Regions from separate parts of the Microbacterium oxydans genome, predicted to be linked through region 2. Evidence: riboswitches for the same ligand, from Rfam matches in the RefSeq annotation. Region 2 holds a riboswitch; the other holds the start of a gene.
The links. A riboswitch is a leader RNA that binds a small molecule or an ion and turns the genes downstream of it on or off. The one in region 2 is predicted to bind thiamine pyrophosphate.
Positions count from the first base shown of each region.

Region 1: another riboswitch for thiamine pyrophosphate. It lies ahead of MME74_RS16370 (ECF transporter S component); the one in region 2 lies ahead of thiM (hydroxyethylthiazole kinase).

Region 1 is NZ_CP092891.1:3,378,957-3,387,190, reverse strand. Features, by position in the region: gene MME74_RS16375 (D-alanyl-D-alanine carboxypeptidase) at 130-1,956, opposite strand; TPP riboswitch at 2,038-2,149, shown strand; gene MME74_RS16370 (ECF transporter S component) at 2,140-2,784, shown strand; gene MME74_RS16365 (ABC transporter ATP-binding protein) at 2,784-4,241, shown strand; gene MME74_RS16360 (energy-coupling factor transporter transmembrane component T family protein) at 4,238-5,029, shown strand; gene MME74_RS16355 (CHY zinc finger protein) at 5,051-5,404, opposite strand; gene MME74_RS16350 (aminoglycoside 3'-phosphotransferase) at 5,407-6,132, opposite strand; gene MME74_RS16345 (SDR family NAD(P)-dependent oxidoreductase) at 6,336-7,094, shown strand; gene MME74_RS16340 (SDR family oxidoreductase) at 7,141-7,971, shown strand; gene MME74_RS16335 (sulfite exporter TauE/SafE family protein) at 8,053-8,234, opposite strand, start outside.
Region 2 is NZ_CP092891.1:2,407,618-2,415,851, forward strand. Features, by position in the region: gene MME74_RS11580 (bifunctional hydroxymethylpyrimidine kinase/phosphomethylpyrimidine kinase) at 1-1,990, opposite strand, end outside; gene thiM (hydroxyethylthiazole kinase) at 1,987-2,835, opposite strand; TPP riboswitch at 2,826-2,920, opposite strand; gene MME74_RS11590 (NAD-dependent epimerase/dehydratase family protein) at 2,927-3,931, opposite strand; gene MME74_RS11595 (DUF402 domain-containing protein) at 3,978-4,706, opposite strand; gene pheT (phenylalanine--tRNA ligase subunit beta) at 4,773-7,283, opposite strand; gene pheS (phenylalanine--tRNA ligase subunit alpha) at 7,283-8,234, opposite strand, start outside.

The DNA of each region.
Region 1 (8,234 bases), 970 kb from region 2:
CGCCGACGCCCCACTCCGGTCATCCGGGGTGGGGCGTCGTGCTGCGGCGGCAGTGCTGCGGCGGTGGTAGTGCCACGCGTCGGCGGTAGTGCCACGCGTCGAGGGCAGCGCCAGGCGTCGGTGAAGCGGTCAGGGCTTCTCGGTCGTGATGCCGAGGAGCTCCAGCGGGTGGGTCAGCCGCCACCACGGGCTCGGGTCGGCCACGTCTTCCGCGAGGACCAGCGGCGTCGAGGTCGTGTTGATCGGGCCGACCGTGGTCAGCGTGCCGACCGTGCCGTCCTGGTCGCGCTCGTCGCCGAGATCGAAGGCGGCGGTCGACGTGGGGAGCGCGCCGTTCCACAGCACCACGTCGGCGTCGGCGTCGGCGACGACGTCGACCTTCTCGCCCCACAGCGTGGTGACCCGGCCGACGACCGTGCCCTGGGGGACGGCCGGTGCCTGCGCCTCCAGCTCCGCCTCGGCCTGAGCGAACAGGGAGCGGGTGAGGGCCAGGCGCGCCTTGTCGTCCGCCTGGTTCAGCGCGGCGGCGTACAGCTTCACCGTCGTGTCACCGATCGTGACGTCCTTCGCGGTGAGGAGGTTCCAGCCGACGAGCGTGCCGGTCTTGATGCCGACGACGCCCGGGTCGGCGAGCATGCCGTTGGTGTTCACGACGGTGCCCGCGCCGGGGAGGTCGACCGACTTCGTGCCGACGATCTCCGCGAACACGGGGTTCTGCATCGCCTTCTCGCCGAGGGCGATCAGGGCGGCGGGCGTGGCGACGTTGCGCTCGTCGAAGCCGGACGGCGTCACCACCGTGATGCCGCTGAGGCCGCGCTCGCGCAGCCAGACCTCGGCGGCGCGAGCGAACTCCTCGTCGGAGCCCCAGATCTCGGAGGCCAGGCGGTCGATGTAGTTGTTCGCCGAGCCCAGAAGGGTGCCCTGCAGCATCTGGTACTCGGTCAGCACGCCGTCGACGGGGACGTCGAGGGCGGACTGGTCGCTGCGCCGGTAGTCCCAGTACTTGACGCTGTCCCAGTAGGTGAAGGAGAACTCGGGTCCCTGCTGGCCGGGCGCGAGGGGCATCCGGTCGAGCACCATCAGGGCGCTGACGACCTTGGTGATGCTCGCGATGCTCACCGGAGCGGTGCCGGATGCGCTGGTGCTCATGCCCGCGATGCCGACCGCTCCGCTGCCCGAGGTGGGCCACGTGACGGCGGCCGCGGGCGCGGCGACGGGCTCGAACGCGACGGACTCCACGGCCGGAGGGACCTCGTGCAGCGGCCAGAGCAGCGTCGTGCCGGCGTATGCGGCGACGAGGCCGACGAGGGTGGCCAGCGGCACCAGGATCCCCGGACGGAGGATCGCCGGTCGCAGCTGTGCGCCGCGCAGGAGGCCGCCGCCCTTCTCGACCTCGGCCGTCTCGTCGAGGGTCGCGAGCGGGGAGTGCGCGGCGACCTCCGCGGCATCGACCCAGGTCAGCGCGGTCGCGGTGGTCTCCTCATCCGCCCACTGCGGGGCGGCCGCATCCACCAGCGCATCCGCATCCGCATCCTCGGGAGAGGTCTCCCGGGTGCGGCGCCCCGAAGGGACGAACGGCGGCTTGGTCAGCGGAGGCGTGGGGTCGGTCGGGACCGCCGGCTCGGGCGTGAGGCCCGGTTCGGGTGAGAGGACGGCCTCGGGCGTGAGGGCGGGCTCGGGCGAGAGGACGGGCTCGGAGCCGGCCCCCTTGTCCCCGGTGAACAGGGCATCGAGCACGGCCGCGTCGACGGGGATCGCGGGAGCGACGGAGGCATCGGGCGGCAGCGCGTCGCCCGCGAACAGCCGATCGGCCGCGAACGAGGTGCTGCCGTGAGCGGGGTCCGCGGCATCCGGTGCGACCGGGAGGCTCTCGTCGGGGCCGGAGGGGACACCGGCCGGAGAGCTGTCGTCGCTGACGACGCCCGTCGCCTCGTCGGCGGGATCTGTTGCGGTCACTCGCTTACGGTACCGAATCCCTGGAGCGTTCCGCGGCGCGGAGCCCCGGGGGCGCGGGGTGTCGCCAGCGGGTAGGATCGTCAGCACAACCACGGGAGTCCGGCGAGCCGGGCTGAGAGGGAGCGAATCGCGCTTCGACCGTCGAACCTGATCTGGGTCATGCCAGCGCAGGGAGGAGTTCAGATGAGCACGTCCACATCCACGTCCGCATCCGCGAAGACGCAGGCACCTGCCCCGGCCAGGAGCTTCCTGCGCTGGCGCATCGTCGACATCGTCGTCGCCAGCGTCATCGGCGTCGCCGCCGGCCTGATCTTCCTGGCCTGGAACGTCGGCTACCTCGGGCCGAAGGCGCTGCTGGAGCCGCTGCTGCCCGGCGTCCAGGGTCTCCTCGACGGTCCGTGGCTCTTCGCCGGCGTGCTCGGCGGGCTCATCATCCGCAAGGCCGGCGCGGCGATCTACGTCGAGCTGCTCGCGGCCGTCGTCTCCGCGCTCATCGGCAACCAGTGGGGTGGCTTCCTCACGCTCGAGGCCGGCCTCGTGCAGGGCCTCGGCGCCGAACTGATCTTCCTGCTCTTCTTCTACCGTCGCTGGTCGCTGCCCGTGGCGATCCTCGCGGGCGCGGGCGCCGCCCTCGCCGGCGGGATCAACAACCTCGTGCTCTGGTACGCCGGCTCCGGTCCCGCCTTCACGACCATCTACCTGATCAGCACGGTCATCTCCGGAGCCGTCATCGCCGGAGCCCTGTCCTGGGTGCTGGCGCGAGGCATCGCCGCGACCGGAGCCCTCGACCGGTTCGGCTCCGGGCGCGAGGCGCGCGTCCGCGTCTGATGGCGGCGGACGGGGCCGTTCCCGCCGCCGTCGAGGCACGCGGCTGGGGGTGGAGGCACGCGAGTCGTCTCGCCTGGGCGCTGCGCGACGTCTCCTTCCGCATCGAGCCGGGGGAGCGCGTGCTGGTGCTCGGCGCGTCCGGTGCCGGCAAGTCCACCCTGCTGCACGGCCTCGCGGGCGTGCTCGGCGGCGAGGAGGAGGGCGAGAGCACCGGCGACCTGCTCGTCGACGGTGCTCCCGCCGTCGCCACCCGCGGCCGTGCCGGGCTCGTGCTGCAGGACCCCGACTCGCAGGTCATCCTGGCGCGTGCAGGGGATGACGTGGCGTTCGGCTGCGAGAACCTCGGCGTGCCCCGGGCGGAGATCTGGCCGCGCGTGGAGTCGGCGTTGGAGGCGGTCGGGCTCGACGTGCCGCTCGACCACCCGACCAAGGCGCTGTCCGGCGGCCAGAAGCAGCGGCTGGCGCTCGCCGGGATGCTGGCGATGCGTCCGGGACTCGTCCTGCTCGACGAGCCGACCGCGAACCTCGATCCCGCCGGGGTGATCGAGGTCCGCGACGCGGTGGAGCGGATGCTGCAGGCGCGGCCGGCGACGCTCATCGTCGTGGAGCACCGACTCGAGGTCTGGCTGCCGCTCATCACCCGTGTGATCGTGATCGGGGCAGGAGGAGTGATCGCCGACGGAGCGCCCGCAGAGGTTCTCGGTGCGCAGGGGGCGCGACTCGCCGCGGACGGTGTCTGGGTGCCCGGGCATGCGCCGGCCACGCCCCCTCCTCCGCGGTCGGCCCCCGGGGATGCCCTGCTCTCGGCGCGCGGCCTGGCCGTCGCCCGCGTCAAGGGGCGTCCGGTCGCCACCGGCATCGACCTCGACATGCACGCCGGGCAGGTGCTCGCGATCACGGGGCCGAACGGAGCGGGCAAGTCCACGCTCGGGCTGACCCTCGCCGGTCTTCTCCCGCCCGCCGGCGGAGCGCTGACGGCATCCGCTCGGCTGGCGGACGGCGCCGACGCGTCGCCGATCCGCTGGGCGTCGAAAGACCTGCTGACGCGCATCGGCATGGTCTTCCAGGAGCCCGAGCACCAGCTGCTCGCCAAGACCGTCCGCGACGAGCTGGCCGTCGGCCCGCGCGCGCTCGGCATGACCGAGGAGGAGATCGCCGTCCGCAGCGACGAGCTTCTCGCCCGACTGCGCCTCGACTACCTCGCCGCCGCCAACCCGTACACGCTCTCCGGGGGTGAGAAGCGCCGGCTCACGGTCGCCGCCGCGATCGCGACCAGGCCGCGCATGCTGGTGCTGGACGAGCCCACGTTCGGGCAGGACGCCCGCACCTGGGCCGAGCTCGTCGCGATGCTCGCGGCCCTCCGCGACGAGGGATCCGCGATCGTGACCATCACCCACGACATCGACGTCGCGCGGGCGCTGCGGGCCGAGCGGTTCGAACTCGGGGGTGCGGCATGACCGTCCTCGACACACGTGCGCGCACCGGTGCCATCGCCGCGATCAATCCGGTGGCCAAGCTCGGCGTGAGCGCCCTGATCGCGGTGCCGCTGATCCTGACGCTGGATCCGGTGTCGGCGTCCGTGGCACTGCTGCTGGAGTTCGTGCTGTTCCTGTTCGCCGGCATCGGCTGGCGCGAGTTCTGGGTGCGGACCTGGCCGGTCTGGCTCGCCGCACCGCTCACCGGACTGACCATCGCGCTCTACGGCGAGACGAGCGGGGTCGTGTACGTCGACTGGTTCGTGCTGCGCATCAGCGAGGGGTCGCTCGCTCTCGCGCTCGCCACCATGCTGCGCGTGCTCGCGATCGCGCTGCCCTCGGTGGTGCTGTTCATCACGGTGGATCCGACCGACCTGGCCGACGGGCTGGGGCAGATCCTGCGACTGCCGGCGAGGTTCGTGCTCGGCGCCCTCGCGGGGCTGCGGATGGTGGGGCTCTTCCTCGACGACTGGCGTGCGCTGGAGCTCGCGCGGCGTGCCAGGGGCGTGGCCGATCGCGGACGCATCCGGCGCTTCCTCGGCATGGCCTTCGCGCTGCTCGTGCTCTCGATCCGCCGCGGCGCGAAGCTCGCCACCGCCATGGAGGCGCGGGGCTTCGGCGCCCCCGGGCGTCGCACCTGGGCACGCGAGTCGCGGTTCGGCGCGGCCGAGTGGACGCTGCTGGCCGTCGGCGCGGCGATCTCCGGCATCGCGATCGCCGCAGCCGTGGCCACCGGGGCGTGGAACTTCATCCTCGGGCCGAGCGCCTGACCGCCGTCCCTGTCGGATCGGTCAGGGGCCGGCGAGGGGCTCCGTCTGGAAGTAGAGATCCCGATGCAGGGCGCACCGCTCGTTGAACGGGGCCGCGCATCGCGGGCACGCCGTCACCGCGAAGTACTCGGCGATCGTGAGCTCGTGCCCGCACGCACCGCACAGGATCGCCGCGGTGTCGTGCTGCTCTGGTGCCCACTGCTCCGCCGGATGTCCCGCCGCCTCCTCGTGACAGCGGTGGCAGGGGTAGTAGTCGCCGCAGCAGGCGAAGCGGATCGCGATGATGTCGGTCGGGCCGCGGTAGTGCACGCACCGGGTCATGTCGTCGACGACGGCGCCGAGCACGGCGGGGCGGTCGAGGGGCGGCGGGGTCATGCTCACGTCTCGTTCCAGAGTCGGCGGTAGTACTCCAGGCGCTGACGGTCGGGCTCGATCCCGTAGGCCGCGATGAGCGTGTCCTCCCAGCCGGGCCCGAAGTTCCACTCGGTGCTCATCGATGCGACGGCGATGTCCGCCCAGCGGTCGGCCGTGCCGAGGGCGGCGAGATCGACGAAGGCGACGGGCCGGCCGGCGGCGTCCAGCAGGGTGTTCGGCATGCAGGCGTCCCCGTGGCACACCACCAGCCGGTCGATCGGCGGTGCCGGGATCAGGTCATCCGGAACGACGATGCCGCGCGCCGCCGCGCCCGCGATCCGCCCGTCCGTGCTCCACTCCCAGGGGCACTCGGCGACGGGCAGGGCGTCGTGCAGGGCGCGGAGCCCCTCGCCGACCGCGCGCACGGCCTTCTCCGCCTCGTCGGCCCAGCGCGGATCCACGGCACTGCTCGCATCGATCGCGACGGTGACGAGCCATTCGTGCGCGTCATCCTGCCCCTGCTCGATCACCTCGGGGACCGCGATCCAGGTGCGCGCCCACCGCAGGCGCTCCGCCTCGTCGCGCATGTTCGCCTCGTCGTCCAGCGGACCCCACTTGATGTAGCGGCCGTCGTAGGTGCGGAACGTCAGACCGCCGAGGCCGTTGCGCCAGACCGGGGTCAGCGTGGCACCGCGGGCGAGGGTGAGGACGCGCGGCGGGACCTCGACGGATGCGGAGGGGATGCTCACGTCTCCATCCTGCCCGACGGGCGCGGAGCCATCGAGAGCGGATCGTCGAGACGGTGTCGTAGGCTCGCTCTCGACGCGGTCCCCGGTCGTCGGCAGCATCCGATCGGTGCGTCGGGACCGACCGCATCAGAGGTTCGTGGTGGAACCAGGAACCACGTAGGCTGAAACTCAGTCGCACGACGACGTTCGAAGGAGAACATCAGATGCAGATCAGCGGACAGGGTGCCCTCATCACCGGCGGAGCCTCGGGGCTCGGCCTGGCGACCGCGCGCCGACTCGTCGCCGCGGGCGCGCACGTCACGATCATCGACCTCGCCTCGTCGAAGGGGGCGGAGCTCGCGGACGAGCTCGGCGGCCTCTTCGTCGCCGCCGACGTCACCAGCGCCGACGAGGTGCGGGCGGCGGTCGCAGCCGCGCAGTCCGCGGCCCCGCTGCGCGTCGTCGTGAACTGCGCCGGCATCGCGCCGCCGGCCAAGGTGCTCGACCGCGAGGGCAACCCCGCGGTGCTCGCCGACTTCGAGCGCGTGGTCCGCATCAACCTCGTCGGCACGTTCAACGTCATCTCGCAGGCCTCCGCCGTGATCGCCCAGAACGAGCTGCACGACGAGGAGCGCGGCGTCATCGTCAACACCGCGAGCGTCGCGGCGTTCGACGGGCAGGTCGGCCAGCCCGCGTACTCGGCTTCCAAGGGCGGCGTCCACGCCATGACGCTCCCCGTGGCGCGCGAGCTCGCCCGCCACGGCATCCGCGTCTGCACGATCGCCCCCGGCATCATGGAGACCCCGATGCTGATGGGGCTCCCGCAGGCCGCGCAGGACTCGCTCGGCCAGCAGGTCCCCTTCCCGTCGCGCCTCGGCCGTCCCGACGAGTACGCCGCCCTCGTGCAGCAGATCGTCGAGAACGGCTACCTCAACGGCGAGACCATCCGCCTCGACGGAGCCATCCGCATGGCACCGCGCTGACCCCGCGGCCGCCTTCCCCCTTCGCGATCAGAACCCAGGAGAACCCATGTCCCTTGCAGGCAAGACCATCCTGATGTCGGGCGGCAGCCGCGGCATCGGCCTCGCGATCGCGCTGCGTGCCGCCGCCGACGGCGCGAACATCGCGATGCTCGCGAAGACCGACACCCCGCATCCGAAGCTCGAGGGCACGATCCACACCGCGGCCGATCAGATCCGCGCGGCCGGCGGGCAGGCCCTGCCGATCGTCGGCGACGTGCGCGATGACGACGACATCACCGAAGCGGTCATGAAGACCCAGGGCGAGTTCGGCGGCATCGACATCGTGATCAACAACGCCAGCGTGATCGACCTCTCCCGCTCGCTCGACCTGAACGCCAAGAAGTACGACCTGATGCAGGACGTGAACGTGCGCGGCACGTTCATGCTGTCGCGCGCGGCGGTGCCGATCCTCAAGGACGCCGAGAACCCGCACATCCTCTCCCTCTCGCCGCCCCTGAACCCGACGCCGAAGTGGCTCGGCGCGCACACCGGCTACACGCTCGCGAAGTTCGGCATGACCATGGCGACGCTCGGCCTCGCCGCGGAGTTCGCCCGTGACGGGATCGCGGCCAACACGCTGTGGCCCCGCACCACGATCGCGACGGCGGCGGTGCAGAACCTCCTCGGCGGCGACAAGGTCATGGCCGCGAGCCGCACGCCCGACATCTACGCGGATGCCGCGTACGCCGTGCTGCTCAAGCCGGCGGCGTCGTACACCGGCCAGACGCTCATCGTGGAGGATGTGCTCGAGGCTGACGGCGTGACCGACTTCTCCGGCTACGCGGCGATCCCCGGCACCCCCGACAGCGCGCTCTTCCCGGACATCTTCCTCGACTGAGCCCGCCGGCACTCGACCGCGCGCGGGAGGACGAGGCCGAAACGGAGAGCATCCGCTCGTGGCAGAGCGGGCCGGGCGGGGTCAGATCAGCAGGTAGACCGCGCCGACGATCGTGAGGGCGATCACGATGCGGTCGAACACGCGCTGATTCATGCGGCGCGCGACCCGCAGCCCGAGGAGGGCGCCGATCACCACGAGCGGTGCCAGCACGGCATCCATCAGCAGCACGGGCGCCTCGAACAGACCGAGGCCCGCGAGGAACG
Region 2 (8,234 bases):
AGGGATCGGCGTAGGTCGCGAGCCACGAGGCGTACGGATGCCGCGGATCGCGGGCATCCTCCCCGAACTCCCCCGCGTGCAGGCGTCGCCCGAGGTCGGTGTACAGCCAGAAGCACGGGAGGACGGCGGCGACGATCTCCGCGTAGTCGCCGCCGAAGGCGACGGAGCGCAGATGGTCGAGGTAGGCGGTGGTCGCCGGTCCCGGCTCCGTCGCGAAGGTCGCCGCGCTGACGCCCTGCGCCGGCGTCAACCACGACGCGTGCAGTTCGAGCTCCCCGACGATCGAGCCGTGTGCGGACTCGGCCCAGAAGGCCTGCTCGTCGGATGTCGGGGCGAGGCGCGCGGCCTCCGCGAGGACGCGGGCGTATTCGCGGAGGTACAGCGCGTCCTGCGCCAGGTACGACAGGAACGGCTCCCGCTTCAGCGAGCCGTCGGCGAGGCCCCGGATGAACGGCAGATCGTCGATCCCCGCCCGGATGCCGGCGATGCCCTCCCACCACTCCGCCGCGATGTCGGCGGCCTCGGGTCGGGCATCCGCTCCCCCGCGCTCCCAGAGCCCGGCGAAGTGGCTGATCGGGCCGTTGCCCTGCCCCACGCGGAGTCCGGCCCCCGCCCGGATCGATTCGCGGAGCCAGGTGCGGGCGGCGTGCACGGCGGCGCCCGGCTCCTCGCCCCGGGCGAGCAGGGTCGCGAGCGCCGACGAGAGCGAGCAGCCGGTCCCGTGCGTGTTCGCCGTGGCGATGCGGGCCCCCGGGAACTCCTGGCGCAGTCCCCGACGCGCGTCGACCAGTGCGTCCGGCGCCTCGTCGCCCGGGAGGTGGCCGCCCTTGACGAGCACGGCCGCGCCGATCTCGGCGGAGAGCTCCTCCGCGGCGTCGAGGGCGTCGGCCCAGTCGGCGATCTCGCGATCGGAGAGCACCGCGAGTTCGGCGAGGTTCGGGGTGATCAGGGTCGCGCGCCCGAGCAGGTCCCGCAGCGCCCGCTCCGCGTCCGGCGCCAGCAGCCGGTCGCCCGACGTGGCGACCATCACGGGGTCCAGCACCACGATCGGCGGGCGGACCTTTTCGAGCCAGTCCCCCACCGTGCGGATCACCTCCGCATCGGCCAGCATCCCGATCTTCACGGCGTCCACGGCGATGTCGTCCGACACCGCATCGAGCTGCGTGCGGAGGAAGGACGTCGGGGGCACGTGCACGTCGCGCACACTCCGGGTGTTCTGCGCCGTCAGTGCGGTGAGCACGGCCATGCCGTAGCCCCCGTTCGCCGCGATGGACTTGAGGTCGGCCTGGATGCCGGCGCCGCCCGAGGGGTCACTGCCGGCGATGCTGAGCACCCGCGGCACGGAGCCCGCGAGCCAACGGCGTCGGAACGCCTCCGCTGCCGCGGCGGGATCGTCGACCGCGCACAGGGCCGAGACCACGGCGAGTCCGGCCGCGCCTGCCGCGTGCAGGGCCTCGGTGTCGTCGATGCCGACCCCGCCGATGGCCACGCACGGGACGGGACTGCTCGCGACGAAGGCGGCGAACCCGTCCACGCCGAGCGGCGCCGGGTGGTCCGGCTTCGTGGTGGTCGGACGGATCACCCCGACGCCCAGATAGTCGACGGTGCCGTGGGGCAGCGCGCGGACCGCCTCGAGGTGTGCCGGAGTGTTCGCGGTCAGACCGATCAGCGCATCCGGCCCGAGCGCCTCCCTGGCGCGGAGCACGGACTCGTCGCCCTGTCCGAGGTGCACCCCGTCGACGCGCGCACCGCGCTCGCGGGCGACCAGTGCGGCCTCCAGGCGGTCGTTCACGACGAGCAGCGCCCGCCCGTCGATCGCCTGGGACAGGGCGACCAGCTGCTCGACGGTCTCGGCGTCGGTCGCGGCCTTGTCGCGCAGCTGCACGATGCGCACCCCGCCGTCGACGGCCCGGCGGACGGTCTCGACGACGCCACGCTCTCCGCAGAGCGCGGCGTCCGTGACGAGATAGAGCGAGAGATCGGCGATCACCGCACGCCCTCCTCGACACGCGCGCCGGCGAGGACGTCGTCCCCGGTCACCGCGGCGAGCGCATCCAGCAGGGCGACGGCGAAGCTGCCCGGTCCGCGGGAGTGCTCCGCCGCCCGCTCGGCCGCGATCGTGTACACGAGGCTCGCGGCCGCGACGGTCGAGAGCGCATCGTGCCCCGTGTCCCTGGCGGCCCCGAGGAAGGCGGCCATCACGGCGCCGAGTGCGCAGCCGCCGCCCGTGACGCGGGTCAGCAGCTCATGCCCGTTCGCGATGCGGAGGACCCGCTCACCGTCGGTGATGAGGTCGACCGGCCCGGACACGGCGACGATGGCGCCGACACGTCGCGCGAGAACGCCGGCGGCATCGGCCGCGGCATCCGTGCTGTCGGTGGCATCCACTCCACGGCCGCCGGCGCTGAGACCGGCGAGGGCGAGGATCTCGGACGCGTTGCCGCGGATCGCGGTCGGGCGCAGCTCGACCAGCCGGTGGGCCAGGGCCGTGCGGACCGGCAGCGCGCCGATGGCGACCGGGTCGAGCACCCAGGGGGTGCCGGATGACGTCGCCCCCGCGACCGCCTCCAGGGTCGCCGTCCGCTGCTCGGGCGTGGGGGTGCCCAGGTTGACCAGCAGCCCGGAGGCGACGCCGGCGAACATCTCGGCCTCGCCGACGATGTCGACCATGGCGGGGGCGGCTCCCAGGGCCAGCAGCACGTTGGCGGTGAATCCGGTCACGACGGCGTTGGTGATGCAGTGCGTCAGCGGAGGCGCCTGTCGCAGCACCCCCAGCAGCGTCGCGGCCGAGCCGGCGAGGTCGATGGTGGAATCAGGACGCAGAAGATCGCTCAATGCGACATCCCTTCGCTAGTACGAACTAGATCAGGTTCGACGGGTCTGTTCTCAGCCGCGGTTCGCGGCACCCCGTGTCACTGCTCAGAGTCTAGCGATGGGCCTGGAATGACGAGCGATCGGCCTGGGGCGTCTCCCGATCGGCCAGGAGGGCCAGCTCCTCTGCCCGCGTGAGGCCGGCCCGACGGTCGCGGTCGACCCCGCGCTCCCGCTCGTCCGCCACGATGCGCTCGACGGTCTCGGCGAGGGGGCGGAGTCGACCCCCGCTCTCGCGGAAGGCGTCGTTCGAGCGGGTCATGAAACCGGTCATCCCGGCGGGCAGCCACAGCGGCAGCGAGCGCGGGCCCGCCCAGTACTCGACCCCGTGGTCGACGAGCCACTCCTCCTCGGCGACCACCCCGTCGCCGGCGTGCCCGGAGGCAGCACGGACCGTCTGCAGCACGTCGGCGAGGGGATGCCGGTCGCCGATCGCGTTGACCGCCCCGCTGCGCGTCGCCTGCACGACGTAGGCGGCGAGGTCGTCGACATCGACGACCTGCGTGCTCCGACCGTCCAGCGGGGGCAGCAGGACCGGACCGTCACCGGCTCGGGCGAACGCCGCGCCCCAGTAGCCGAAGCGGTCGCTGGGGTCTCCGTCGCCCACGATGAGGCCCGGGCGCACGAGGAGGGCGCGCTCACCGAGCGTGGCCACGGCATCCTCCGCAGCGACCTTCTGCGCCCCGTACTCGTACCCGTCACCGGGACGCGCGGCCGGATGCCGGGGCGCGGACTCGTCCGCACCGACGGTCACGTCGTCGGCGTACACGGACAGGGACGAGACATAGGTCCACCGCGCGGCGCGGTCACCGAGGGCATCGACCGCGGCGGCCACCTGCGTCGCCTGCGAGGAGATGTCGACGACGTGGTCCCAGTCCCGGCGGGCGAGCTCGGCGTACACGTCCGGATCCTCCCGGTCGCCGCGTACGAGCACCGCCCCGTCCGGTACAGGGCGCGTCCCGCGGGCGAGACACGTCACCGCCGCGCCGGCATCCCGCCAGCGCCGCGCGATGCGCCCCGAGAGCCAGCCTGTTCCGCCGAGGATCAACACGTCCGTCATGCGTCCCATGTCACCAGCATCCGGACCCGCACGGAAGTCCTTCCGCTCAGAGCAGACCGACGTCCTGCCCGAGTCGATCGAGGCCGTCGAGCACCGGAGTCGTCCACGACGGGTCGGGCCGCCACCCGCGCCACTCGTCGTCGAACGGCCAGTCCCCGGCCCGGAACGAGGCGATCGCGGCGTCGGCGTGCCGCTCGATCTGCGCGGCCTGTTCGGCGCTGAGCCGCCCCTGGTCGATGGCGGCGGCGAGCTCGTCCTCGTCCTTCAGATGGATGCCGCCGTCGGGGTCGATCTCGACGTCGAGGATGTGATCGGACGAGTAGGTCTCCTGATCGGTGCGCAGGTGCGCGTTCTCGAGGTTCACGTACCACCCCGCGAACTCCCAGACCGGGCCGCTGGTGTCGCTCCAGAAGAGCCAGACCGACCACGGCAGGCCCGCCTGCGCGATGCGCAGCACACCGTTGCCCCACCATTCCTCGACGATGCGCGTGCGCGCCTCGAGCCAGCGGCGAGCGAGCGGCACCGAACGCACCCGCTGTCCGTCCGGCGCCCCCTGCGACTCCTGCAGCGTCCCGGGGGCGAGCCACGCCACGAGCCCGCGCTCGTCATCGCGGACCACCCGCATGGGAGAGATCGTGGACGGCTCCCCCGGCTGCCAACCCGGCTTCCGGTAGTGCCAGTCGATCTGCGCACCGGGCGCGAGGAACGGTCCCTCTCCCAGCGGTCGCGCGTCATCCGGGACGGCGGCCGGGGTGCTCTGGGGGAGGATGCTCATCCCGCCACGCTACTCCGGCACCGCCCCGGATCATCCGAGGTGCGACACGGTTCGTCCGCGTCCGACTCAGTCGCGCAGCGCCGCCCCGAACCGCTCCGCAGCGACCTCGACACCGGCGAGCTTGGCCTCGGTGGCCTCGGCCGCCGTGAGCGTGCGGTCATCGGCGCGGAAGCGCAGCGCGAAGGTCAGGCTCTTCGACCCCTCCGGCACACCCTCGCCCCGGTAGTCGTCCACGAGACGCACCGATTCGAGCAGTGCTCCGGCGCCCTCCGCGAGCGCCGCCTGCACCTCGGCCGCGGCGACATCCGCCGGCAGCGTGAGCGAGACGTCCTGCGTCGCGGCCGGGAACGTCGACAGCGATGCGGCGACGACGCGTCCGCTCGCCAGGGTCAGGATGCGATCCAGGTCGAGCTCGAGTACGGTCGCGCGACCGGGAAGATCGGCGTCCTCCGCCACGGCGGGGTGCAGCTCGCCGACGTAGCCGACCTCTTCCCCCGCGACCAGGAGCGATCCGGTGCGGCCCGGGTGCAGGGCGGCGCGCTCGGCCTGCACGACGTCGATGTCGACGCCCGCCGCTGCCGCGATCACCCGAACGGCGTCCAGCGCCTCGACGAGCCCTGCCGCCTCGGCCGGGCGGCCGGGCTGACGCGGGGAGACATGGCCCGTGAGCAGAGCCGCGATGTGGCGGTGCTGCGGCGGGATCGAGGCGTTCAGCGCGGCGAGCGTCTCATCGGACGGGCGCACGCCCAGCGGCGGCACCTCCTCCGTGCCGTACTCGACGCCCGGCTCGGGCACGAACACGGCACCGGTCTCGAAGATCGCCAGGTCCGTGAGGCCGCGCGAGATGTTGCGGTGCGCGGTCTGCAGCAGTCCGGGGATGAGCGAGCGCCGCAGGAAGGGCGCCTGACCGTCGAGCGGGTTCGCCAGGCGGATGCTCGGCAGGTGCTCGCCCGACGCCGACCCGTGCAGGTCGTTCTGCGCCTCGGTGGTGAACGGGAACGCCGGCGTCTCGACGAGACCGGCGGCGGCCAGGGCATCGGCCACGCGGCGACGGCCCTGCTGGTGCGCGGTGAGACCACGTCCGGACGGCGGCGTCGGCAGGACTGCGGGGATGCGGTCGAGCCCGTGGATGCGGGCGACCTCCTCGGCGAGCGTCCACTTGTCCGTGAGGTCGGGACGCCAGGTGGGCGGGATCACGGTCCACCCGGAGCCGTCCTCCGCCGCGGTGACGTCCGCGCCGATCGTGGTCAGCGCACCGGTGATCTCGTCGTCGGTGTAGTCGACGCCGATGAGCCCCTGCACGAAGCCGGCGGGCAGCTCGATGTCGGCGACGAACACCTCGGCGAACAGCGCGCCGCCCTCTTCGGTGAGCGTGCCACCGGCGAGCTCGACCATGAGGTCGGCCACGCGGCGGGCCGCCACGAACGGGATGAGCGGGTCGACACCGCGCTCGAAGCGCTTGGAGGCCTCACTGGGCAGCTTGTGCCGTCGCGCCGAGCGGGCGATGGTGATGGGGTCGAAGTTCGCGGCCTCGATGAGCACGTTCCGCGTGGTGTCGCTCATCTCGGTCGTGCCGCCGCCCATGACGCCGGCGAGGCCGATCGGACCGGACTCGTCCGTGATGAGGAGGTCTTCCTCGTGCAGCGCGCGCTCGACGCCGTCGAGCGTCGTCATCTTCTCGCCCGGGTTCGCACGGCGGACGGTGATCCCGCCGGTGAGCTTGTCGAGGTCGTAGCCGTGCAGCGGCTGGCCGAGCTCGAGCATCACGTAGTTGGTGATGTCGATCAGCACGCCCAGCGAGCGCATGCCCGCGAGGCTGAGCCGCGCGATCATCCACGGCGGGGTGGGACGCGAGGGGTCGACGCCGCGCACGACACGCGTGACGAACTCGCTCGCGCCGACGCGGCCGCGCACGGGGGCGACGTCGTCGACCACGGTCGTGTGCCCGCTGCCCGGCTGCAGCTCGGCGAAGTCGCGCTCCGCGGGGTCGCGGAAGCTCGCACCTGTCGCGTGCGAGTACTCGCGGGCGACGCCGCGCAGCGAGAAGGCGTAGCCGCGGTCGGGCGTGACGTTGATCTCCACCGCCACGTCGTCGAGACCCAGGAGGGCGATCGCGTCGGTGCCGACGGGCGCGTCGATGCCGAGGTCGGACAGCACGACGATGCCGTTGTGCTCATCGCCCAGGCCCAGCTCGCGCGCCGACGCGATCATGCCGTCGGAGACGTGACCGTAGGTCTTGCGGGCGGCGATCGGGAACGGACCGGGCAGCACCGCGCCGGGAAGGGTCACGACGACCTTGTCCCCCACGGTGAAGTTGTGCGCGCCGCAGACGATGCCGCGGACACCGCCGTTCGCCTCGCCCACATCGACCTGGCACCAGTTGATGGTCTTGCCGTTGGACTGCGGCTCGGGCTCGAGCGAGACGACCTGACCGACGACCACGGGACCCGTGATGTCGAAGCGGTGCACGTCCTCCTCTTCGAAGCCCACGGTCACCAGCGCGCCGAGGACGTCCTCGGGCGTGGCATCCGCTGCCAGATCGACGTACTCACGCAGCCACGAAAGCGGGACGCGCATCACACCACCATCCCGTACTGCTCGCTGAATCGGACATCGCCCTCGGCCATGTCGCGCATGTCCTGGACGTCGCTGCGGAACATCAGGCCCCGCTCGATGCCCATGCCGAACGCGAAGCCGCTGTACACCTCCGGGTCGATCCCGGCCGCGCGCAGCACGTTCGGGTTGACCATGCCGCAGCCGCCCCACTCGATCCAGCGCGCGCCGCCCTTGAAGGTCGGGTGCCACAGGTCGAGCTCGGCGGACGGCTCGGTGAAGGGGAAGTAGTTGGTGCGGAAGCGCGTCTTGGCCTCAGGGCCGAAGAGCTGCTTCGCGAAGTGGTCGAGCGTGCCCTTGAGGTGCGCCATCGTGATGCCCTTGTCGATGACGAGTCCCTCGAACTGCGTGAACACCGGCAGGTGCGTGGCGTCGAACTCGTCGGTGCGGTACACACGGCCGGGGCACAGCACGTAGATCGGCACCTCGCGGTCGAGCATCGAGCGCACCTGGACGGGGCTCGTGTGCGTGCGCATCACCAGGTGGCGCGAGGGCGGGTCGACGTAGAACGTGTCCTGCTCCTGGCGGGCGGGGTGGTCGACGTCGAAGTTCAGGGCGTCGAAGTTGAACCACTCGTGCTCGAGCTCCGGTCCCTCCGCGATCTCCCAGCCCATGCCGACGAAGATGTCGCAGACCTGGTCCTGGAGGAGCGTGAGCGGGTGCCGGGCACCGACGCGCGTGCGCGAGGGCACGGCGGTGATGTCGACCCGCTCGGCCTCGAGCCGCGCGGCGACCTCCGCGGCGGCCAGCTCGGCCTCCTTGGCGGCGAGCGCCTGCGTCACCTGCCCGCGTCCCTGACCCACGAGCTTGCCGAACGCGGCCTTGTTCTCGGGGGCGACCTGTCGCATCGAGGCGTTCAGGACCGCGAGCGGCGATCCGTCGGCGACATGGGCGGCACGGGCCGCTTTCAGCTCG